DNA from 4 places in the Paenibacillus sp. S02 genome. Region 1 is predicted to be linked to each of the others. Evidence: riboswitches for the same ligand, from Rfam matches in the RefSeq annotation. Region 1 holds a riboswitch; each other region holds the start of a gene.

Evidence for each region. A riboswitch is a leader RNA that binds a small molecule or an ion and turns the genes downstream of it on or off. The one in region 1 is predicted to bind thiamine pyrophosphate.
Region 2: another riboswitch for thiamine pyrophosphate. It lies ahead of tenA (thiaminase II); the one in region 1 lies ahead of KAI36_RS04665 (ECF transporter S component).
Region 3: another riboswitch for thiamine pyrophosphate. It lies ahead of KAI36_RS02185 (ABC transporter substrate-binding protein); the one in region 1 lies ahead of KAI36_RS04665 (ECF transporter S component).
Region 4: another riboswitch for thiamine pyrophosphate. It lies ahead of KAI36_RS14390 (thiamine phosphate synthase); the one in region 1 lies ahead of KAI36_RS04665 (ECF transporter S component).

The regions. Positions count from the first base shown of each region.
Region 1 covers NZ_CP073682.1:1,031,154-1,037,247, forward strand. The annotation lists gene KAI36_RS04655 (polynucleotide kinase-phosphatase) at 1-883, shown strand, start outside; gene KAI36_RS04660 (TatD family hydrolase) at 904-1,701, shown strand; TPP riboswitch at 1,746-1,855, shown strand; gene KAI36_RS04665 (ECF transporter S component) at 2,106-2,702, shown strand; gene KAI36_RS04670 (ABC transporter ATP-binding protein) at 2,702-4,153, shown strand; gene KAI36_RS04675 (energy-coupling factor transporter transmembrane component T family protein) at 4,128-4,919, shown strand; gene KAI36_RS04680 (methionine ABC transporter ATP-binding protein) at 5,064-5,789, shown strand; gene KAI36_RS04685 (methionine ABC transporter permease) at 5,782-6,094, shown strand, end outside.
Region 2 covers NZ_CP073682.1:4,680,231-4,686,324, forward strand. The annotation lists gene KAI36_RS20710 (NAD-dependent malic enzyme) at 6-1,727, shown strand; TPP riboswitch at 1,899-2,001, shown strand; gene tenA (thiaminase II) at 2,136-2,825, shown strand; gene thiM (hydroxyethylthiazole kinase) at 2,900-3,742, shown strand; gene thiD (bifunctional hydroxymethylpyrimidine kinase/phosphomethylpyrimidine kinase) at 3,739-4,569, shown strand; gene thiE (thiamine phosphate synthase) at 4,566-5,279, shown strand; gene KAI36_RS20735 (aspartyl-phosphate phosphatase Spo0E family protein) at 5,224-5,391, opposite strand; gene KAI36_RS20740 (helix-turn-helix domain-containing protein) at 5,785-6,094, opposite strand, start outside.
Region 3 covers NZ_CP073682.1:483,047-489,140, forward strand. The annotation lists gene KAI36_RS02160 (ABC transporter ATP-binding protein) at 1-808, opposite strand, end outside; gene KAI36_RS02165 (ABC transporter permease) at 853-1,629, opposite strand; gene KAI36_RS02170 (MTH1187 family thiamine-binding protein) at 1,626-1,919, opposite strand; gene KAI36_RS02175 (hypothetical protein) at 1,918-2,217, shown strand; gene KAI36_RS02180 (hypothetical protein) at 2,222-2,404, shown strand; gene KAI36_RS02185 (ABC transporter substrate-binding protein) at 2,412-3,455, opposite strand; TPP riboswitch at 3,647-3,756, opposite strand; gene KAI36_RS02190 (pyridoxamine 5'-phosphate oxidase family protein) at 4,027-4,461, shown strand; gene KAI36_RS02195 (bifunctional 2',3'-cyclic-nucleotide 2'-phosphodiesterase/3'-nucleotidase) at 4,682-6,094, shown strand, end outside.
Region 4 covers NZ_CP073682.1:3,274,065-3,280,158, forward strand. The annotation lists gene KAI36_RS14365 (response regulator transcription factor) at 1-534, opposite strand, end outside; gene KAI36_RS14370 (ThiF family adenylyltransferase) at 675-1,736, opposite strand; gene KAI36_RS14375 (thiazole synthase) at 1,733-2,500, opposite strand; gene thiS (sulfur carrier protein ThiS) at 2,503-2,706, opposite strand; gene thiO (glycine oxidase ThiO) at 2,703-3,851, opposite strand; gene KAI36_RS14390 (thiamine phosphate synthase) at 3,916-4,509, opposite strand; TPP riboswitch at 4,774-4,882, opposite strand; gene KAI36_RS14395 (ABC-F family ATP-binding cassette domain-containing protein) at 4,976-6,094, opposite strand, start outside.

The sequences.
Region 1 (6,094 bases):
GGGCGCGATCTACAGTCGGAGTGGGAGAGCTTTCTTTGAACAAAGCCTTGGGAAGCAAGTGCTGGAGAAGCTGAATGTGGATCTACGGACTGCTGGATATTTTGAACGGAACCAGACGGATTTTGTATTGCTGGATGCGGAAATTGTACCGTGGAATCTCAAGGCTCGGGAACTGATTGCTGCACAGTATGCGCATGTGGGGGAGGCAGCTCTGCTGGATCGCAGTAAGCTGGTAGACAAGCTGAAGCAGGCGAAGGTTGCAGGTCGAGAGGTTGGAGACTGGTTGGAGGAAATGGAACAGAAGTATGCGAATGCCGTAACGTTTCAAGAGGCTTTTCAAAAATATTGCTGGGATGTGGACGGTCTGGATGAAATTCGTATCGCACCGTTCCATACGCTGGCACACAGCGGAAAGACTTTTTTCGACCATTCTCATATTTGGCATATGGAGCAAAACCGGGAACTGGCTGGGCTGTCTTCCCTGTTTATGGAGACAGAGTATCGCGTTATCACGGACGAAGCAAGCGAGGAAGAGGTCATTCGCTGGTGGAACGAGATGACAGAGGATGGTCATGAGGGGATTGTGATCAAGCCGGAACGCTTTTTGATGAAAAATCGGGACAAGATGATTCAGCCTGCAATCAAGGTGAGAGGCCGGAAGTATTTGCACATCATTTACGGTATGGATTATCTTGCCCCTGAGAATTTAAAGCGTCTGAAGCAGCGTCGAACGAACAAAAAGGAGCGTCATGCCCTGATGGAAGGAGCGCTTGGTATGGAAGGCGTGGAACGTTTTGTCCGCAAGGATACGGTAGATCGTATTCATGAATGCGTCCTTGCCGCGCTATCTCTGGAATCGGAGCCGATTGATCCGAGATTGTAGTTTGCGAAGGAGGGATTGAGATGGAAAGGGGTACACCGTTAATTGATATTGGCGTGAACTTGATGCACCGTTCGTTTCATGCGGATCGGGAACAGGTGGTAGAGAGAGCCGCAGCTGTAGGGATTTCACCCCTGATTATTACCGGGACTAGTGTCCGCAGCAGTCGGGAGGCTTCTCAGTATGCAGCACGTTATCCGGGCAAGTTGTATGCGACAGCTGGCGTGCATCCCCATGATGCCAAAGACTGCAGCGCAGATACGATTCAGCAGCTCCGCCAGCTGGCGAGTCAGCCGCAGGTTGTATCCATAGGGGAATGCGGATTGGACTATAACCGTGATTTTTCGCCGCGTGATGTGCAGCGCCGATGGTTTGGGGAGCAAATCCAACTGGCGGGTGAGCTGAATATGCCGTTATTTCTGCATGAACGAGATGCACATGAGGATTTTGTTGCTATGCTTCGGGAATATCAAGGGCTTGTCGATAAAGCGGTAGTGCATTGTTTTACCGGCACGGAACAGGAATTGCATACGTATGTAGAAATGGGACTGTATATCGGGATCACCGGCTGGATTTGCGACGAACGGCGTGGCAAACATCTGCGTGAACTGGTCAGAGATATTCCCTTGGACCGTCTGATGATTGAAACGGATGCTCCATTTTTGACCCCGCGTAATTTGCCCGTTAAGCCTAAAGAAGGGCGTAATGAGTCGATGTATCTCGCTCACATTGCTGCTACGGTTGCCGAATGTACAGGCCGAAGCATGATGGAGATCGAAATCGCCACGACGGAGACAGCCAAACGTTTCTTCGGATTATAGGATTGTCAAAGCCATAGATGTGGTATATATTATAGTGAATTAAAAAAGCATTGTCGGGAGCTTGAGAAAGTCAGGCTGAGAGGGTGGCCCTTGCCACTGACCGTGAAATCTGATCTGGGTAATGCCAGCGTAGAGAAACCAAGAACACTATACAGGAATGCCGCTTGTTTCGCGGTTGTCGATAGATTCAATGTATGTCCTAGCATTTTACCTTGACCCTGACTTTGGCTTGGTATCAGTGTAGTAGCTTAGACTACTGGTTATATAAGGCATATCGACGAATGATGTTTTGTATGGTGCTTCACCTTTTACTGCGCATAAAGCTTGCCTGGAGATTCAGCTCCAGACAAGCTTTTTTTTATGGCCAAGAGGCCAATTATAAGGAAAAAGGGGAGCACGCAATAATGAATACTGCTGTAAGAGCGTCCAAAGGGTTGAAGCTGACTGATATTTTGGTCACGATTGTGATCGCTGTTGTGTTCGGGTTAGTCTACAAAATATGGGGACCTGCCTATGATTTAATGAAACCATTTGGTCTACACGCCGAGCAACTGATGTATGGCATGTGGTTTATGGCAGGCACGTTTGCTTATCTCATCATTCGCAAGCCGGGTGTTGCAATTTTGGCAGAGGTGGCAGCGGCAACGGTCAGTGCTTTTTTGGGAAGCGAATGGGGGATGTCCACTTTGTACTATGGCCTGCTGCAAGGCTTGGGAGCGGAGCTGTTTTTTGCAGCTTTTCTGTATCGGAACGCAAACCTGTGGGTTGCTTCGCTAGCCGCGGCTGGGGCGGCTGTCGCTTCTCTAATTTTAGATTTCAGCTACGGGTATATTGATCAGCTTTCGACCTGGAACTATGTTTTGTATATTGGTTTTCGCATGATTGGCAGCATTGTGATTGCCGGGGTATTCGCGTTCTATCTGGCTAGGGCATTGGAGGTAACCGGAGTTACGCGAAGTTTGAGGCCTGCAACGGAACAAGATTATAAGGGGCTGGATTGATGAGCCAGGCAACCGAAGATGTGGTGGCTTCGATCACCCGTCTTCGGTTGAAATTCCCCGGTGAGCAGGAGCTGCTTTTTCACAATATGTCTTTGTCTGTCCACAAGGGAGAAAAGCTGCTGCTGCTGGGACCAAGTGGATGCGGTAAATCAACGCTGCTCCAAGTGCTAAGCGGTCTGATTCCACGCACGATAGAAGTGCCTATGAAATGCGATGCTGCTGTAATCCCAAGTGTCTCAGGTATTGTATTTCAAGATCCTGATACGCAGTTTTGTATGTCATATGCAGACGAAGAACTGGCTTTTGTGTTGGAAAATAATCAGGTTCCTCGTGAGCAGATGCGATCCCGTATTCGCGAGCTGCTGATACAGGTTGGTCTATCAACGGAGGATATACACATGCCCATTGGCAGCATGTCACAGGGAATGAAGCAGCGGCTGGCAATTGCGTCTGTGCTGGCTATGGAGCCAGAAGTGCTTTTTCTGGATGAGCCCACGGCTTTGTTGGACGAGGAAGGCACTACACAGGTGTGGGATACCATTCGAAACATTTCGGTAGACCAGACACTGGTGATTGTGGAGCATAAAATTAATGAAATTGTCCATGATGTGGATCGGATTGTAGTGCTTTCTGCTCAAGGGGAGATTATTGCGGATGGAAGGGCGGAAGAAGTATTTCATGTGCATCGGCAGGCATTGTCCGAGTACGGCGTGTGGTATCCGGGAGTATGGAATGAATCGTCTTCGCCACGTTGGAGTGAAACAGTGACGCAACAGAACGGTGCGGGGATTGATTTGCTGGAGCTGGAGCATTTTAGCGGCCTCCGCAGTTTAAGTCCAGTGATTTATGTGGAGCATGCGCAGGTGAAGCCTGGCGACTGGATTGGCGTGGTTGGTGAAAACGGGGCTGGCAAAAGCTCGCTGCTGCTCTCCATGATGCGCTTACTTCGCACACAGGGACGTTATAGCATGCGCGGAATTGAGGCAGGCAGTACGGAACAACTGGCAGAGCGTATCGGGTTCGCGTTTCAAAATCCCGAGCTGCAATTCGTAGCACACACCGTACGAAAGGAACTAGAGTATTCGTTACCCAAGAGCTTGTTCACCGTTGAACAGTGCCGGGAACGGGTCGATCGGATGCTCATACAGTTCGGACTGGAGCGGCTGGACGAGCGTCATCCGTATCAGCTTTCGTTGGGCCAAAAAAGGCGATTGAGTATTGCTACGGCTATGATCCGTGAGCCGGAAGTGCTGCTGCTGGATGAACCGACTTTTGGGCAGGATGCGCGTAATACCTTTGTCATGCTGGATATGTTGGAGCAGCTGAGAGCGGCAGGCACGGCCATTGTGATGGTCACGCATGACCCGGAAATTGTCCGTCGATATTGTACCGATATATGGCGGATTCAGAAAGGGGAACTACAGTATGAACCTGTCCTTTCCCCATCATAAAACATGGCTGCATCGCGTGAATCCGGGCCTAAAGCTCGTTATGTTTTCCATACTGTTTGTGGTCGTTATAGTCATTCATGATCCGAATGTCATGTTTAATGTTGCGTGTGCTATGCTGCTGCTGCTTGTCTGGTCAGGCCATCCATGGAAGCGGCTGCTGCTGTATGGATCTCCCTTTATATTGGTGTTTATTTCAACCTCAACGGGCATGATGATGTTCGGTAAAGGGGTGACGACCTGGTGGACATGGGGCTTGATCCATATTACGCAGGAAAGCTTTTATCGGGGTATGCATCTGGGCTTTCGTGCGCTGAGTATGGCTGCGGTAGGGTTGCTGTTTGGTTTAACGACTCGTCCGGTGGACCTTTTTTATTCACTGATGCAGCAATGGAGGCTCTCTCCAAAGTATGCGTATAGCTTTTTGGCAGCTATGCGGTTGATGCCCATGATGGTGGAGGAATTCCAGGCATTGAGACAAGCCCATCGTATTCGAGGTTTACATCAGCATGTGTCCAAATGGAATATGTATGCCACGCTTCGTAGGTATGCAATTCCGCTGCTCGCTCAAAGTATCCGGCGTGCACAGCGAATTGCTATTGCCATGGAAGCCAAGGGTTTTACCAATGAAACCAAACGCACGTATTATTATGCGATTGGCTATTCGGCTGTAGATATTGTGTTCATATTCTATTTTGTCATCATGCTTACACTGGCTTGGGGACTCGGTATCTGCTTTCCTTATGTGGGGGTGTGGGATGTACGTTAATTGTTGTCAAAAGGCTTTGCCCGTTTTCTGCTCTGTGGTATATTAATGCAATGGGAATTGAATTGACGGCTCGTACAGACCCGCCTGGGCTGGCGGGCTTATTACATTTTCCCTGAGAAATGGATCATCAGGAGGCCAGGTTTCATGATTACGCTGCATCAGGTAAGCAAGTATTATACCACCTCAAGCGGCCAATTTCATGCGGTTCAATCCGTGTCCCTTCAAGTGGAGGAAGGGGAAATTCACGGTATCATAGGTGCCAGCGGTGCCGGTAAGTCTACGTTGCTCCGGTTGATGAATGTATTGGAAAGGCCGGATGAGGGAAACGTGGTTGTAAACGGGGAAGATCTGACTCGCATGCCGGAAAAACGTCTCCGTGAAGCGCGGCGATCCATAGGGATGATTTTTCAGCATTATCATCTTGTTCACAATCGAACGGTCAGTGGAAATGTGGCAATGCCGTTGGAGCTGGCAGGTGTCGCGAAAAAAGAGAGAGCAGAACGTGTGCACGAATGCCTGCAATTCGTCGGTTTAGCTGATAAAGCAGAACAGTATCCGGCACAACTGAGCGGAGGCCAAAAGCAACGTGTGGCGATCGCCAGAGCGCTGGCGAATCGACCTGCAGTGCTGCTGTGTGATGAGCCAACCTCGGCGCTTGATCCGCAGACGACCGCGGATATTTTGGGCGTGTTACGGGAGATCAACCGTGAACTGGGAGTTACCATTGTAATCGTAACGCACGATATGGACGTGGTACGCAATATTTGTACCCGTGTATCAGAAATGCGGGATGGGCAGCTGCTTTCCACGCAACGTGTAGCTGACGCTGCGGTAGGTTCAACAGCGGGAGCAGGTGAAGCTGATGAATGAAATGCTGAGCATCATTGCGCAATATCAGTCTGAGATATGGAAAGCCATCGGAGAGACGTTTATCATGGTGGGGATTTCTATCGCAGCAGCTGTACTGTTAGGGCTTCCGGCAGGAACGATTTTGTATTTGTGCGGCAAAGGGCAAAAATATGAAAATCGACTGCTGTTCACCCTATTGAACAGTGTGGTCAATGTCATCCGCTCGTTCCCGTTTTTGTTGCTTGTCGTGTTTATGATTCCATTTACACGTCTGGTCGTAGGGACGGCGCTGGGCACGATGGCTGCTACGGTTCCCTTGTCAGTGG
Region 2 (6,094 bases), 2.4 Mb from region 1:
TTTCTATGGAAGCATTTTATGTCAATCGCGATGGGTCATTATCTACTCCATTACGGGGAAAGGATGTGTTGGCAAATCCTCTTTTGAACAAAGGTGTCGCTTTTACAGAAGAAGAACGCAAAGAGCTGGGTTTGGAAGGAATCCTTCCTCCAACCGTCCTTTCATTGGAGAAACAGAGCGTACGGGCATATCAGCAGTTTCTCGCACAACCCACCATGCTGCGTAAAAATGCTTCTCTCAACGACCTTCACAACCGAAATGTCGTACTCTACTACCGGCTGCTAACCGATCATTTAAGTGAAATGCTGCCCGTAGTCTACACGCCAACCGTAGGAACCGCGATTCAAGAATATAGTCACGAGTACAACCGCCCTGGAGGCGTATATTTATCGATAGATAACCCGAACGGTATTGGACAAGCATTCTATAATTCTGGTTTGAGCGGCCATGATGTGGATCTGATCGTCGTGACTGATTCCGAAAGTATTTTGGGGATTGGTGACTGGGGCGTCGGGGGGATTAACATTGCGATTGGCAAGCTTGCAGTGTATACGGCTGCGGCAGGCATTCATCCCGGGCGGGTGCTGCCAATTGTACTGGATGTAGGCACGAATAATGAAAAGCTGCTGAATGATCCACTGTACATCGGAAACCGCCATAAACGGGTTCGCGGAGAAGCCTATAACCAGTTTATTGATACTTTTATCAGCAAAACGTTAGCGCAATTCCCGAAGGCGCTTTTACATTGGGAAGATGTGGGTAGCGTAAATGCGCGCCATATTATAGGAAAATACGGTCAAAGCATACTCACCTTCAACGATGATATACAAGGTACAGGAGCGGTGACCCTGGCTGCGATTCTTTCGGCGGTGGGTGTCACCAAGACTCCGCTGCGTGAACAAAAAATACTTGTTTTCGGCCCAGGGGCTGCAGGGATCGGTAACGCTGACCAAATTCGGGGCGCTATGATCGAGGATGGCCTTTCCGCAGATGATTCATTCAAGTCCTTTTGGGCCTTTGATTATCGTGGGCTGTTAACGGAAGATATGGAAGACGTATTGGAGTATCAGAAACCGTATGTGCGCAAAAAGGATGAAGTCAGCTCATGGACCCGGTCAGGTGACGGCAAAATACCGCTACTGGAGGTCATCCGTCAGGTGAAGCCTACGATATTGATTGGAACTTCCGGTGTAGCAGGTGCCTTTTCTGAAGAGATCATCAAGGAGATGGCGAAGCATGTAGAACGCCCGATCATTATGCCCATGTCCAATCCTACAAACCTTGCAGAAGCAGTACCCGAGGATTTGATCCGGTGGACAGATGGCAGAGCACTGATCGCAACCGGAAGTCCTTTTGAGCCCGTCACCTATAACGATACAAATTTTGAGATTGGACAGGCGAACAATGCCTTTGTTTTTCCGGGACTGGGTCTGGGTGCGATTGTGGTTAAAGCCAAAAGGATTACCCCTGCGATGTTTACAGCCGCAGCAGTTGCTGTTGCCAATGGTGTAGATTCGAATAAGCCTGGCGGTGCGCTACTCCCTCATATCCGAAAATTACGCGAAGTTTCGTACACTGTTGCGATTGCGGTTGCAAAAGCCGCGATTCAGGATCAGGTAGCGCAGGCGCACATTTCAGATGTGGAACAAGCTATACAAGATGCAATGTGGAAACCGGAATATGCCAAGGTCAAAGCAGTGGAAAGTGTAATTCATCATCCTCACTAACACTCCGTTTAGGGAAGAGATTACCTTGTTCAGACAGGCAGAATACGTCAGGTCAAGCCCGCTCACTAGATTAGATGGAATTTATGTCTTCACAAAAAATGTGTAGTTCATATTTGCACACTATGTTTGACATAGCGTATGAACGTATGTACAGTAATAGTCAATAGAATAGAAGTCCACTAGGGGAGCCACTATGGCTGAGACAAGAACGTATCTTGGACCCTTTGAACCTGATCTAGTTCGTACTAGCGTAGGAAAGTGGAGCCTTCGTATATAAGGTTTCAAGCGTTTTTTGCGCATTGGGCCTATGTTGAAGCCGCTCCATTTTTCCGGGGCGGCTTTTTAGCGTTGTTCCGGAATTGTATCCTTACAGGACTTCTTGCTCTTCAATTAATGGAGGTGGGGAAATTGAGTTTTACACAAGAACTCCGTCGGCAGGCGGACGGCATTTTTCAAGCGATTTTTGAGCATCCCTTTGTGAGAGGCATTGCTGAAGGAAGTTTGACAAGGGGACAGCTGATTCACTATGTAAAACAGGACTTTGAATATTTGAACGCCTACATGCGGATATACGGCATCGCAATCTCCAAATCCACGAATCGGGAGGACATGGCTGTATTTAATGAACAAATCTCTTTTATTCTCCACAGCGAGGTTCATCCGCATCAAAATTTTTGTGCTATCGCAGGGGTGACCTATGAAGAGTTGCAGGGATATCCACTCGCTCCGTCGGCCCATCACTATATCCGTCACATGCTGACAGTTGCGCATGAGGGCAGCCTGGGCGAGATCTTGGCTGTGTTGCTGCCATGTATGTGGACGTATGCCGAGATTGGTCGCAGGCTGCTGGATGAAGTAAAGCCGGATGAGTCCCATCCGTTCTATGAATGGATGGGCTTCTATGGAGACCAGCTTGATGATACAACACTCAAGTTCCGAGAACGTGTAGATGCTTGGGCGGAAGGCGCAACGGCTGCTGAGCGAGAGCAGATGATTGAGCATTTTATACTGAGCTGCCAGCTGGAATATAAGTTCTGGGACATGGCTTATAACCAGGAAGAATGGCCGGTCCAGATGCAGGCAGCGGTCTTGGAATAGTCAGCCTGGCGATTCGATGCGTGAAGTACGGTTAATGCCCTGTTGAACCACCAACTATAGAGAGGATAATCATTATGAGTACATGGGAAAAAAGTTATTCAGATCTCCTGACGAAGGTACAAAACAGCAAACCCCTCGTTCACAATATGACCAATGTGGTAGTCACTAACTTTACGGCCAACGGCCTGTATGCATTGGGCGCCTCCCCAGTGATGGCCTATGCACCCGAGGAAGTAGCAGACATGGCAAAAATAGCGGGAGCCGTCGTGTTAAACATCGGTACGCTGAACCGCGAACTGGTGGATGCCATGATCATTGCTGGACAATCGGCGAATGCACACGGTGTTCCGGTCCTGCTAGATCCGGTCGGTGCGGGAGCAACGAGCTTTAGAACTGAGTCGGCACTGCGAATCCTGAGAGAAGTCAAAATCTCATTGGTGCGAGGCAATGCAGCCGAAGTCGCGCATCTTGTTGGAGAAGCGCGTGAGATTAAAGGCGTAGATGCAGGTGACAGTGCTGACAGCGGCCATGTCGATCTGGCAATTCGGGCTGCTCAAACGCTCAATTCAATGGTTGTCATCACTGGAAAAGAGGACGTCATCACCGATGGGGCCGAAGCACGAATGATTAGCGGCGGAGACGCGCTGCTCACGAAGGTAACCGGAGCAGGCTGCCTACTGACCTCTGTGTTAGGTGCCTTTGCGGCTGTTGAACCCAACCTGCTGCTCGCAGGTACAGCAGGCTTGGCATTTTACGGTGCAGCAGCTTCCCGAGCCGCAGCACGTACCGCAGAGCTGGGGCCCGGTAGCTTCCAGATTGCCTTTCTCGACGAGCTCGCCAAACTACATACAGGTTCGCTGGAGGGGCATGTCACTGTCCGTGAAGCCGGAACAACCACAGCAGGTGGTGCGCGATGACAGACGTTCGTGTACCCAGAGCACTGACGATTGCCGGTTCGGACAGTGGCGGCGGGGCCGGAATTCAAGCCGATCTCAAAACCTTTCAGGAGCTTGGCGTTTACGGCATGTCGGCTATTACGGCCGTTACCGTACAGAATACCTTAGGGGTTCACGGCGTATATCCGCTGCCACAGGAAGCAACAGCGGAACAGATCGAAGCTGTAGGATTAGACCTTGGAGTGGATGCCCTAAAGACTGGCATGCTGTTTAATGCGGGTATCATCCGTCTTGTGAGCGAGCAGATCCGAAAGTTCGACTGGAAAAAGGTCGTCGTCGATCCCGTGATGATTGCCAAGGGAGGTGCTGAACTGCTGCAACTGGAAGCGGTGCAGGCTTTGAAGGACGACCTGCTTCCCTTGGCCCTAGTCGTTACACCGAATATCCCGGAGGCGGAAGCCCTGACAGGGATCAGCATCCGTACAATGGAGGATCGCCGCGAGGCTGCGAGACATATTAGCAGTATGGGACCAAAATTCGTTGTGATCAAGGGCGGCCACGCTGACGAGAGTGAGAACAGCAGACAAATTATTGACCTGCTCTTTGACGGAACCGCCTTTACAGAGCTGAGCGGCAAACGAGTACGGACTGTTCATACACACGGAACAGGATGTACCTTCTCGGCAGCGATAACTGCTGAATTAGGGAAAGGAATGTCTGTGCTGGAGGCTATCTCGAATGGTAGAGCCTTCATTCAGGCAGCGATTGAGGAACCTTTACATCTTGGACAGGGACATGGCCCAACCAATCATTGGGCCTACCGCCGTCGTCAGGAGATGCTGCTATGAGCGGCAGAATGTTGTCAGAGGTGGTGCGCCGCCAGCTACAGATGTACCTGGTGCTTGGAAGCGTGAATTGCCTCGCGGAACCACGCTGGGTCGTGCAGGAGGCTCTGGCTGGCGGGGCAACCATGGTCCAGTTCCGGGAAAAGGGTCTTGGCGCGTTAACGGGCGTCCCTATGTTCGAACTTGCGCGCCAGCTACAAGACCTGTGCCGCCACGCTGGTGTTCCCTTCATCATCAATGACGATGTGGAGCTGGCTCTTGAACTCGACGCCGACGGCGTTCACATCGGTCAGGACGATGAATCGGCCGATTCCGTCCGCGAGCGAATCGGAAATCGAATTCTCGGCGTCTCCGCCCATACTATTGAGGAAGCACGTCGAGCCATCCTGCAAGGTGCGGATTATCTCGGTGTCGGGCCAATCTATCCCACCATCTCGAAGGATGATGCCCATGCCGTACAGGGACCGGCAATTTTATATGAGATGCGTAAAGCGGGAATTGATGTGCCGATTGTTGGGATCGGAGGTATTACAGTGGACCGTGTTGGGGAAGTCGCACGTGCAGGTGCAGATGGTGTGGCGGTGATTTCAGCCGTGACACAGTCAGAACAGGTTAGAGGTGTGGTCAAGGAATTAAAGAAAAATATGGTCTCATTTCTCAATGATCCGATCTACATGTTTGATAATGATTCAACAGATCATCCAGCTTTTTAGATTGTTCTATTACTTTGGGATGTGTTAAAAATCCATACTTTTTCTGGACCTGGTACAGTTTCTTCCTAGCTCGTTCGACACAAAGTAAAGTCACACCTTGGTTCATTAGCATGATCCCTCCTATATGTCATATTTTATGACAAAAAGACGTTTTTTGGATTTTCAAATAATGCGCCTAACAAAAAAAGAACATCCCAAAAGTTTGCATAAACAAAGATGCCCCTAAATCCACGTAAAAAAGCCTCCGTCTCCACTAATAAAAGTGGGACCGAGGCTCTTTTTCATAAAAAGATCCAATGAATATAGAGCATACCAATCAAATCTGACTTAGAGATTTACCTTATGTTGTTTGATCTCTAATAGCCGCTGAACTCCCCAAACTTGAACTAGTCGGTGAGAATTGTCTTTGTTTCTAGCCGTTTAAGCACCTCCAATTTGTACGTGAGGCGTTATTCTTTGATTTTGGTTATGCGACTGTACAGGCATTGCTAAAATAAACAAGAAGCTAGCTGCGATGACCAGCAGAATCATTTTTTTCAACATTGTCTAACCACACCTTTTCTAATAGTTTGAAATACGCTTCCCTTGTTTCGGGAAGCGCATGTGCTTGGAAATGTGCAAAAAGCCCTGTACAGTTTATAAAATAAGTCTCATTGTTTAGTAGGTGGGCTTTTACCAATGCATATATTAAGTGTTTAAAGCCATCATTGTACATTCCCCGCCTTAAATAGTAATAAGCCAGTTCGTAACCAAACCATGCAAAATAATCCGGCATCACTTGTTGGGTGTACATATCAGTAGATTGTGATAGCAGA
Region 3 (6,094 bases), 550 kb from region 1:
TGATTTCTTCCCTACGCGGGCGGGGAAAAGGGACATCTACGACATGCACCACTGAAGCAGGTCGCGCCGACAGCACATAGATGCGGTCGGAGAGCAGCAACGCTTCTTCAATGCTGTGGGTAATAAACAGCACAGAACGGCGGTTCTTTTCCCACATCCGTAATAACCATTGCTGCATGTCTGCACGTGTCAGCGCATCGAGTGCGCTGAACGGCTCATCCAGCAGCATTAATTCCTGCGGGCTGAGCAGTGCGCGAAGAAAGGCTGCGCGCTGTTGCATTCCACCAGACAGCGTATGTGGATACGCCTTGGCGAATTTACCAAGTCCAACCTGTTCGAGCCATTGCAAGGCTTCTTTGCGACGCTCGCGTTCACTGGCGTACTGAGGGGGGACTGCTTTATTTTTACGTGGAGCATTTTCCTGCCCGAGCAGTACGTTGTCCAGCGTGGTACGCCACGGGAAAAGGGCGGGCTGCTGCGGCATATAGCTGATATGCCCACGTTCACCAGTCATGTCCCGTCCGTGCATACGGATACGTCCCTGCTGTGGTTTGAGTAGCCCGCCGATGATGTGAAACAGCGTGCTTTTGCCGCTGCCTGACGGACCGATGAGGGAAACGAATTCTCCTGGCTTGACTGTGAGGGATACATCCTGCAGTACGGGCAGTAGGCTTCGCTTTTCGCGGAAGGCAAGGCTGATCCCGTCCAATTCCAAAGCAGGAGGGGCAGTTGATCGTCTCTGCTGTTCCCCGGTTCGTTGTTCATTAGCCACGTTGTGTGATGATAAGTCAGTCGGATGCAGACTCATACGCGCCACGTCCTTTCTTTGCTGTATGTAATTCAAGGAGGAAGCTACTCTCGATCGGGTTTCCAGCGAACCAACCATTTCTCCAGTAGTAAAATAACCACAAACATGAGTAAGCTGAGTGCAACAATAATGCCGATGGCGGCAAAAATGAGGTCCGTGCGATAGGCCGATTTTTGCAGCAGCATATAATATCCAATTCCTTCACTAGCTCCGATCCATTCGGCAATGATCGCGCCCATCACACTATAGGTAGCAGCAATTTTAACGCCAGAAAAGACTTGCGGCAGGGAATGTGGCAGCTCCAACTTCATAAAAATAGCCATGCGGTTTGCACCCGACATCCGCATATAGTTCATCATCGTACGGTCTGTTCGAGTCAGCCCGTCCATGGCCGCTACAGCCACGGGAAAAAAGCATACTAGGGTAATGACCATCAGCTTGGGCAGCACGCCAAAACCAAACCACACCATGAGCAGCGGCCCTAGAGCGATGATCGGAATGTTTTGGCTCAGAATAAGCAGCGGATACAGGGCGGATTTGAGAAAAGGAATTGTATGAAGAACGATGGCGATCAACAGTCCCGTTGCTGTCCCTATCGCGAATCCCGCAAGTGTCAGACGAATCGTAGCCCATGTATGGGCACCAAGCAGCGCCGTCTGGGCCAGGCCCTCTTGTACGATGAGGGATGGAGCAGGCAGCAGCCAGGATTCAACATGCAAATAGGAAACCGCCCCCTGCCAGGCCGCTAAAAAGAAGAGGACCGCCACAAAGGGCGGCCATACGCTTTTCCACCAGGATGCGTTCTTGCCTTTCGGATTCATGGGCGATATTTCTCGGTCAGCTTGTTCATGCTGATGCCTTGTGGGTTATGTGCGATTTTGATCTGTGAAATGACGCTGGGACTGCCCGCTTCCGTCAAAGCCTCGTGCATTTCTTTAACCACTTTCAGCAACTCGTCGAGCTCGCCCTCCATGGTCGTATCCAATGGATTCACCTGATGTTTGACGCCGGAGCGCTGAATGACCTCAATCGCCTTATCTACATACGGGTAAGAGTCCTCGTTATTAGGAGTTTTAGGGATTACTTGAATACTGAGCAGTGTGTTAGCCATGCAAATTCACCTGTCCTTTATTTGGAGTGTTATTAAAAAAATATGGTGGTTTAAGGCGGGGAGACCGCTTCGCGTTTCATTTGATCTTACGATCGCTGTTGCCGTGGGATTCTTTGAATTAAATTTTAAAGGTAAGAATCCAACGGCAAAGGCGAACGCTTCGCTTCTCCAGATTCAAATGAACCGCTACGCTGCTGCCCGCCTTAAAAGCACCCTATTTTTAAAGCTGGTTTGTGTGGCATTTTTAACACACAAACGCACCCACTTAGCGCTTAGATACTATGAGACTAAAGAATAACCAAGTGGAACGAGAACGAAGTGGGCGGAATGGTGCTGTACAAGCGTTAGCGTTCGCCTTTGTACCGAGATTTCAACCTCTGGATATTCATAAAAGAAATCTGGGTACAACAGCGATGGGAAGCACCATCCGACTGCGTAGTGGCGCTTCGTTCACTTCTCTAGTTCAGTCTTATTTAGCGTTTTAACAAATGATTAGCGCTTGGGCAGGAAGTCGTTTGTGAAGGCTTTATCGACTTCCAAAGGCTTGCTGAGCAGCTTGCGTTCGTACATCCAGTCCGAATAGTTTTGCCATACCTCCGCTTTTTGCACGCCCCATTGCGCGGCATCGTCCTGATAACGCGGGCTTAGCCATTTTTGGCTGGCGAGCACCAGTTTTTTATCCAGCTCTGGTACAGCTTTGCTTAAGATGTCCGCGGCTTCTTCTGGATGGGTGATAGTGTATTCATAGCCTTGTGCGGTAGCGTCCATGAACGCTTTGACCAGCGCGGGATCATTTTTTATCGTCTGTTCGTTGCTCACAATTACAGGCGTATAGTAATCGAGGCTTTTGGAATAATCTTTTACATACAGCATATCCAATGGCTCACCTCGAAGCTGGGCCTCGATTCCGGTCCATGCGTAGAAAATCCAGGCAAAGTCGATATCCCGCTTCACGGCTGTAAAATAGTCTGCATTGCCCATGTTGACGATCTTCACTTTGCTCACATCGCCTTTGTCTGAATCCATGATGGATTTCATGACCGCTTCTTCTACGGGAGAGCCCCAACCGCCGTATTTTTTACCTTCAAAATCTTTCGGGCTCTTAATTCCGCGATCTACCGGGGCTGCGAAGCCTGAGGTATTATGCTGAATCACCGCAGCAATGGATACAAGCGGCACGCCTTGCGTACGAGCCTGTGTGACGCCTTCTTGGTAGCTGATACCAAAAGGTGCAGCATTAGAAGCAACCATTTGATCGGCTCCGCCTGAACCAGGTTGAACAATTTGGACATTCAAACCCGCTTTTTCGTAAAATCCTTTGTCCTTAGCGACATAGAGTCCCGTATGATTCGTGTTGGGTGTCCAGTCGAGCACGATTTTAACATCTTTGAGCCCTTTTGCCGGAGTAGACGTTTGAGTGTCGGTAGCGGGAGCCGCTTCTTGGGATGTGGGGGGACTTCCACCGCAAGCGGTCAGGGTCAGGGCCATGAGCCACAGACTGATCAGTCCCAGGCTTAACATTTTCATGCGCTTCATCGTTGTGTTCTCTCCTTTAATTACCCGTTATCCGTCCAATCAGACAGCTTAAGTTCCCCATTTTCTAAAAATAACATCTGCCGGACGCGATCTTTCCAACAACATAATCTTCAACAAAAAAAGCGCCCCGAGTTTCCGGGACGCTTGCGCTTGTATATACCAAAGTAAGGGATGGTCCTATGTAAAAAAGGCACATCTTGCTTAAGCATTCCTACGCTGGCATTACCCAGATCAGGTTGTAAGGGTCAGTGTCTTGGGACACACTCTCAGCCGGCCGATTCCAGCACCCCTGGCATTGTATGGTTTAATGGGTTCATTTATTCGGGTTTACTACGACGATTATATGCCTTGAATGTGGGTCTGTCCAGCATGAAGGGAGAGGTGACGGTTCATTTGCCGAACCACAGGGTACACTTTTACTGTGAGCTTTGATCTGAAAATGAGCATGAATCAATTCGATTCGATCCGGTCATGTTATTTTCAGAACAGCTGCGCAGGTAGGTTCAGATGGGCTGGTGCCCAATGGCGTGGCCGTAGAGAATTCAAATTCGTGAAAAGGAGTTGTTGTACTGTGGGTAAAACGGAAACATTGGATCGCAACCAACTGGAACAAGCCATTGTGAAGGCTTTGGATAACAACAAATTTTGCTCGTTAGGTACGGTAGAGGGTGGCAAACCGAAAGTACGCTATATGGCCCTTTTTAACGATGGAATGAACATTCATCTGGCGACAGATCGCAAAACTCATAAAGTGGATGAGCTAAAGGACAATCCGAATGCTTATCTGCTGCTGGGTTATGAAGTTGGTGGTACGAAGGAAGTCGTAGAAGTTGAGGCTACCGTCCAGATTACAGCTGATGAGGGACTGCGCAAACAAGTGTGGAACGATTCCTTGAAGGAATGGTTTTCCGGACCGGATGATCCCGATTATGTCATTCTGGACGTGAATCCGACGCGCATTGAGTATGTGGGTCAGCAATCTGAGCGCCAGGTTTGGAAGAAATAATACGAATATAAATGGATAAGCCGGTGAATCTCCGAGTTTTTTAGGAGGTTTGCTGGCTTTTTATTTTTGAGAAAATTAATTATTTTTTCATAAATAATTTAAGTAAATGACTACTCTTTTGTCTGGCGTTGGATTAAAATAGAAATGGTGGGTTCAAGGCTTACATATATGTGCAAAAGTATGTATATGAGGCATACACCTTAATGAGGAGGGGTATATTTTGTTATTTCGTAAAAATTGGTTTAAAGGGTTTACAGCAGCAGTTGTGGCTTGTAGCATGCTGGTGTTTTCGGCCGCTCCATCCTGGGCAGCTAGCGATTCTCGCGATAGCGCTACGGTGAATTTGCGGATCATGGAAACAACGGATATTCATGCGTCGCTGATGAACTATGATTACTATTCAGACAAAGAAACCAACGAATATGGCTTGATTAGCACAGCTGGTTTGATCCAACAGGCGCGTAGTGAAACAAGAAACAGCATGCTGTTCGATAACGGTGATTTGTTACAGGGCAATCCATTAGGCGATTATATGGCCAGAAATAAAACCTTCGAGAAAGAAGGCGGTGTCCATCCGGTCTACAAGATGATGAACCTGATGGGCTATGATGCGGCGACAGTGGGCAACCACGAATTCAACTATGGTCTCGACTTTCTGGAGAAATCGCTCAAGGGAGCCGATTTTCCTTACGTAAATGCGAATGTTTATGTTGATAAGGGGGAGCAAGCTACTAAAAATTATTTTACCCCTTATCGAATTCTTGATAAAACAGTAACGGACGAGAAGGGGCAAGAGCACATCCTTAGAGTGGGCGTCATCGGCTTGGTCACACCACAAATTATGCAGTGGGATGAAGCCAATTTGAAGGATAAAGTCGTTACGAAGGATATTGTGGAAACGGCGAAAAAGTTTATTCCTCAAATGAAGACGGAAGGTGCTGACATTATTGTCGTGCTTGCGCACACAGGTTATGAGGATGTGCCGCAAACGCCAATGATGGAGAATGCCGTTAAATATTTAAGCCAGGTGGACGGAATTAACGCTATTCTGTTTGGGCATGCTCATAAATCTTTCCCCGGCCCTGATTTTAAAGAAATGAAGGGTGTAGATCTAGATAAAGGAACCATTAATGGCGTACCGGCTGTGGAAGCTTCCTCATGGGGCAAGGATCTGGGGATTATTGATCTGAGCCTGGAAAAGAAAAACCGTGAGTGGAACGTAATCAACTCTCAGTCTCAAGTGCGTCCGGTTGTGAGTACCACAAACCAGGCTGTGCAGTTTACTCCTGACTACAAACTGACAGATTCGATCAAGGAAGAGCATCAAGGAACGCTGGATTATGTTCGCCAACCTGTTGGAACAACGACTGCACCGATTAACAGTTATTTTGCATTAGTGCAGGACGACCCTTCCATTCAAATTGTGACGAATGCACAGAAATGGTATGTTCAAAACCATCTTAAAGGGACCGAATACGAAAATCTTCCCGTATTGTCGGCAGGCGCTCCATTCAAGGCCGGTGGTCGAAACGGAGCCGAGTATTACACCAATATTCCTGAAGGTACGGTAGCGATTAAAAACGTGTCCGACCTGTATGTGTACCCGAACACAGTTCATGCTGTAGAAGTGACC
Region 4 (6,094 bases), 2.2 Mb from region 1:
CAGAATTTGCTGTCTGCTACAAACTTGGTTAAGATGTATCGCCAGATGAAGCAAAAGATCAAATTCTTTCGGAGTTAATTCCAGCTTTTGTCCCCCTCTGCTCACCATTCTGCTTGCATTGTCTATATATAAATCACCCGCTTCGATCGCCCTTTTCACATCACGTTCAATACCAAAAATCCGCAATAAATTAGCCACTCTAGCCTGAAAAACTCTAGGATAAAAGGGCAGAACGATCACATCATGTGCCCCTTGTTCAAAGCAGGAAACAATATGGTCCTCCTCATCTGATGAAGTCATTGCAAATAACGGGACATGAGGATGGTTTTGCTGCAAAATGCGAATCAAGCCTTGTGTATCCGCCTGTTCATCTTCTATGTTCAGGAGTAACAAATTCACCGGATTATGGGCTACATAAGAGCTTGCATCCGTCGTATTGCTAACATGTACCACCTGATAACCTGCCTGCTCCAATGGACGAACAATTATGGGAGACGCTTCATTTATATCCACAAGTAAAATTAACGGGCTCATCTTTTCACCCACCTGGTTTGGACATAGCATTACATATTGGATACGAACAAGTTTGTTATAAGCCATTAAAGCATATTAATATTATTGTAACAAAAAAGCAGAAAATCATTCTCCAAAGAATGGCTTTCTGCTTTTATGATTTAACCCAAATAGCGATGATACAGATTTCTTGCTTTTGCCATGTCCTTTGTCCCATGGATCAACGCTCTGCCATCTTCAAAAACAACCAAGCGATGCTCGCTTGTACTAAAGGAAACCAAAAACGGATTCTGCTCTACTTTTCCTTCTCCCAAAGAAGCAAATCTATCTGCTGTTTCTGCAAGATTCAGATGTGTCGGGTTTGCTGGTCTAATTTGGACGGTATCCCTGCCGCACAAAACATCTGTTTTTTGCCGATGAGAGGCCGACAAGTAGGGATACGTCGGTTGCTTGCCGCAAGAAGGACAATTCTCCTTTTTAACACTATCTACTGCTATCGCTACATACTCATTTTTCCACAAATCAAACGAAAGCAGCTTTCCTCTCAAATCTTCCGGATATCCGCCAAGAAGTTTGAAAGCTTCCGTAGTTTGGTTAGCCGTGACCATCTGTACAGCCTGCGGAATAATCCCGGCTGTATCACAGGTTTCACCACCTAACGGCACAGTTCCCAGCAGACAGTGAAGACAAGGCGTTTGACCCGGTAAAATGGTGTAGGTTACACCATAGCTGCCCACACATCCCCCATAAACCCAAGGAATCCGATGCTTTAGTGCCATGTCGTTCATAAGAAGTCGGGTATCGAAATTATCGGTTGCATCCATCATGAGATCTACCCCCTGGATCAACTCTTCCAGCTCTTCCACCCTAACATCCAGTACATGTGCATGTATAACCGTTTCCGAATTAATATCCTTTAATCTTCGCTGAGCAGCTACTGCTTTGGGACATCTTTGCACAGCATCACTTTCCTGAAAAAGCTGCTGGCGCTGCAAATTGCTCCATTCCACATAATCCCGGTCTACGAGACTCACTGTACCTACGCCCCCGCGAACAAGCGTTTCCGCAATACCTGTACCTAGCGCTCCGACACCTATAATTAGTACGTGGGAGGAAGCAAGCCGGCGTTGTCCTGTCGGTCCAAAGGGCGCGAATCTTTCCTGTCTGGAATAACGGTCACTTGGATGTGTTCCTCCTGCACCGGATTTGTCAGTTACCTTCATGTCTGAATCATGCCTTCTGTCGGACTGCTTGCTGAAGCGTAACGTTTTACAGGAATCATCCCCGCCTCAAAACCATACCTTCCAGCACGAACAGCCAGTTTCATGGCCTCAGCCATTTTTACTGGGTCCTTCGCTCCTGATACGGCTGTGTTCAACAAAACAGCATCTGCCCCCAACTGCATCGCCATTGCCGCGTCACCGGGTGAGCGAATACCCGCATCGACAATAACTGGAACCTCCGCCTGTTCAATAATTAGCTCTAATGAAAACGGATTGAGCAAACCATGTCCTGTACCAATCGGTGAAGCTCCAGGCATAACGGCGTGTACTCCAAGCTCTTGTAGCCTCTTTGCTAGAATCACATCGTCCGATATGTAGGGCAGCACGATAAAGCCTTCTTCTAACAGCTTTTCACTAGCCTTCAACGTTTCGAAAGGGTCAGGCAGCAGTGTCTTGCTATCCCCAATGACTTCCACCTTAATCATATCGCACAAGCCGGAGGCTTTTGCCAATTGGGCAATACGAATCGCCTCCTCTGCTGTTGTAGCCCCTGCTGTGTTGGGAAGAAGTGTATACCGGCTCAAATCCAGCATATCGAGAAAATGCTGCTTATCTCGTTCCTCCAAGTTCAATCTCCGTACAGCAAACGTCAATATTTCCGTCTCAGCAGCCTCTACGGCTTGGGATTGGATATCCAGATCAGAGAATTTTCCTGTTCCCAACAACAACCTTGAGGTAAAAGATGCTTTTCCAATGGTTAACATGATCAACCGCCTCCCACAAAATGTACAATCTCTAGGCAATCTCCATCCTTCAGTACCGCTTCATCATGATCTTCACGGGTCAATATACGCCGATTCAGCTCTACCACTACGGTTTTCACCTTTACATCAAGCTCATGTAGCAATTGATCCACATGAGTGATTCGATTAGAAAAGGTCAGGCTCTGGCCGTTAATCGTCAGCTTCATAAGCTTTCCTCCTTGAGAAGCTCAGAAGAAAATCTACTTATCCCAAGTTCAGCTGCACCAGCCCCATTAAGCATAGCTGCCATCGCACGCCCGGTAGCATCACTCAGCAGGACACCGTTGCGATAATGCCCGACGGCAGCATATACACCCTCGACTCCAGGAACAGTGCCTATAAAAGGATGACCTGATGCGGCCTGCGGACGTAAGCCCGCCCAAGTGCGTATAAAAGAAGCTTCACGGACGCGCGGCAGCCAAGCAGAGGCACGTGTCAGCAACCCCTCCAAGCCTCCTACGGTCACCTCTTCGTCATATTGATGCGGAAGGCTCGTTGCCCCAATCCAAAGCTCGTTATTTTGTTTAGGCACGAGGTAAATATCATCAGCATAAATGGTGTATTCTAACGGGTGATCCTTCAAGGAGACCGCTACCGCTTCGCCCTTGACCGGATAAAGTGGATATTCAAACCCAACTTGCGCTAGCAATTTCATGCTATCCAAGCCTCCAGCAATAATGACCTGATCGCAGGAAAAAAAGCCACTATCTGTTCGGACACCGTAAACTCGACCATCCTGTATGACCAGTTGCTCTGCCTGTGTACCAGACCATACCGTTGCCCCCAGCACCGCAGCAGCACCTGCATAAGCACGGCAAAGCTGGACAGGAGCCACTTGTGTCTCCTTTGAACGATATATTGCCCCAATCGCTTGTTCATCCAAACCTGGAATTCGTCGGGCCAATTCCCTCGCATCCCACCAGATAGGACAATCATCCTCTCGCGTTTTAGCAGCTTTCCAGCGTTTTTGGCCTTCAGTTTCCGTACGGAAAGGGGTCACAAATCCTTCTGTACGGAATTCCACCGAAATACCCGACAAACGCTCCAGATCACAGACAAGCTCAGGGAATGCGTCTCGACTTATGCGAGCAAATCGTGCCAGCTCAGAGTCGGTGAACTCTTCACTTTCCGCTGCCAGCATGCCAACTGCTGCTCCTGAGGCTCCCTCACCCGGGATCAATCGTTCCAGCATGATCGTACTTCTTCCCTCCTTGGCCACATGATAAGCAATGGCACTGCCGATGACACCTCCACCTATAACCAAGCATTCAGCGTGTCCTATCGCTCTTGCCTCTGTGTGTATCTTTGGCATTTGTCCCGTGTCTCCTCTCCATAAACCATTCTGCTTTCAGCTTGCCTCTACTCTCGTTTTCTCGCTACAGGCTGTGAACTACAAGATCTGCCATTCGCCTATATTCCATCGCAGCTGCAACAGGCGACTCAGCCTCCCATATACCAGACATCACCGCAATACCGCTTGCTCCGGCCATATAAAGCTCCGGGATATGGTGCGGTTGTATGCCGCCCAGCGCGATCACCGGAATGTTCGACAGCCTGCAAATATGTTCAAGCTGAGCTAAACCCCGCGGTACAATACCGGGCTTACAATGGGTCTCATATACGTGACCATAAAGTATATAGTCCGCTCCTGCCCGCTCGGCAGTCTGCGCCTCCTCCAAGGAATGCACAGATACTCCACAGCGTGTACCCTTTGGAAGTAGGCTTTTCACATCCGCTACAGGTAATCCATTAGCTGGTAGCTGGACGGCTCCAACCAAAGTAAGTAAAGCTACATCCACACGATCATTTACTACAATTTGTTGCAAAGGAACTCCCTGCTCCACCATGCTGCGAGTCAAAGAAAGCAATGCAGAGGCACCATTCTGTTTTAAACGTGCGTGTACATAATGAACATACGGACAAATCACAGCAGCCACTTGGGCGGCTTGTGCAAAAGTGCCCTTTTCCATCGAAATTGCGTGTAATTCGATTTTGTCTTCACCTCACATTGGACTAAAGAATCTAAGCTTAGCCAGCCACGTCTACCAGCAGTAATGAAAGGGGATTGTATGTGAATCGTCTACGGAAGCTCGAACAACTTAAAATGAACGAAACGCAAAAAAACCACTTCCCCAAGGAAGTGGTTTAACGAACGTCCAATAATCGAACGGACAATGATATCCGTATACGTGTATCGTCCCACGCACAAACAAAAATAAGATGGTGTTGCCTTGTTTGTACGGCGCTCACTTCCCTACGCTGGCATAACCCAGATCAGGTGCAAAGGGTCCGAAATCCATTTATTCCGTCTCAGCCGCATGGGCGGCTCCCCTAGTGTGACTATTTTATTGTATAAGCTAAAAATAGCTTAGCATATTTTCCTAATTCTGCAAACCCCACTTCGTGTGAAATATGCAGAACTGGATTTAACTGATTTTAGTTAACTTTACTTGACCATTCTTCCACATTCCACGTTTTGGTTACCCAATCCTCGTAAAAGTCCGGTTCGTGAGATACAAGCAATACGGTCCCTTTGTATTCCTTCAAGGCACGTTTCAGCTCATCCTTTGCTTTAACATCCAAGTGGTTGGTAGGCTCATCGAACAATACCCAGTTGCTTTCACGCATTAACAGTTTGCAAAGACGGACTTTAGCCTGTTCTCCACCACTAAGCGCTGATAGTGGACGCGTGATATGCTCATTTTTCAAACCGCAACGCGCCAAATGCGCTCGTACTTCATGCTGATTCAAATGCGGAAATTCATTCCACACATCGTCAATCGGTGTAATTTTCTCCGCCTTTACTTCCTGCTCAAAATAAGCGGGCTGCAAAAAATCACCTTGATAGGTTTTTCCACTGATTGGCGGAATTTTTCCCAATATGGTTTTGAGCAATGTCGATTTACCGACACCATTGTAGCCGACAATTGCAATCTTTTCGCCACGTTCAATCGTCATGGACATTTTAGGCAAAAGGGCATGTGTATAACCAATCTCAAAATCAATACCCTCAAATACCGTCTTTCCGCTTGCACGTGCCTCTTTGAATTGAAAGGTTGGTTTTGCGGCTTCTTCAGGCTTATCAATACGTTCGATCCGATCAAGCTGCTTTTCACGGCTCTTTGCTCGGCCTGAGGTAGAAGCACGCGCTTTATTACGCTGAATAAAATCTTCCTGTTTCTTAATAAAGTCCTGTTGCTTCTCATAAGCATCAATATGCTGAGCTTTGTTCAGATCCGCCATTTCAAGAAACTTTTCATAGTTAGCTGAATAACGGGTCATCTTGGCAAATTCAAGATGGTAAATAACATTAACGACCTGATTCATAAATTCAGTATCATGTGAAATAAGAATAAAAGCATAGGGATAATCCTTCAAATAGCGCGTAAGCCATTCGATATGCTCTACATCCAAATAGTTGGTAGGCTCATCCAGCAGCAGGACATTCGGCTTTTCCAACAGCAACTTAGCAAGAAGCACCTTTGTCCGTTGCCCGCCGCTAAGTGCAGATACATCCCGATCCAGTCCTATGGCCGAGAGTCCCAGTCCATTCGC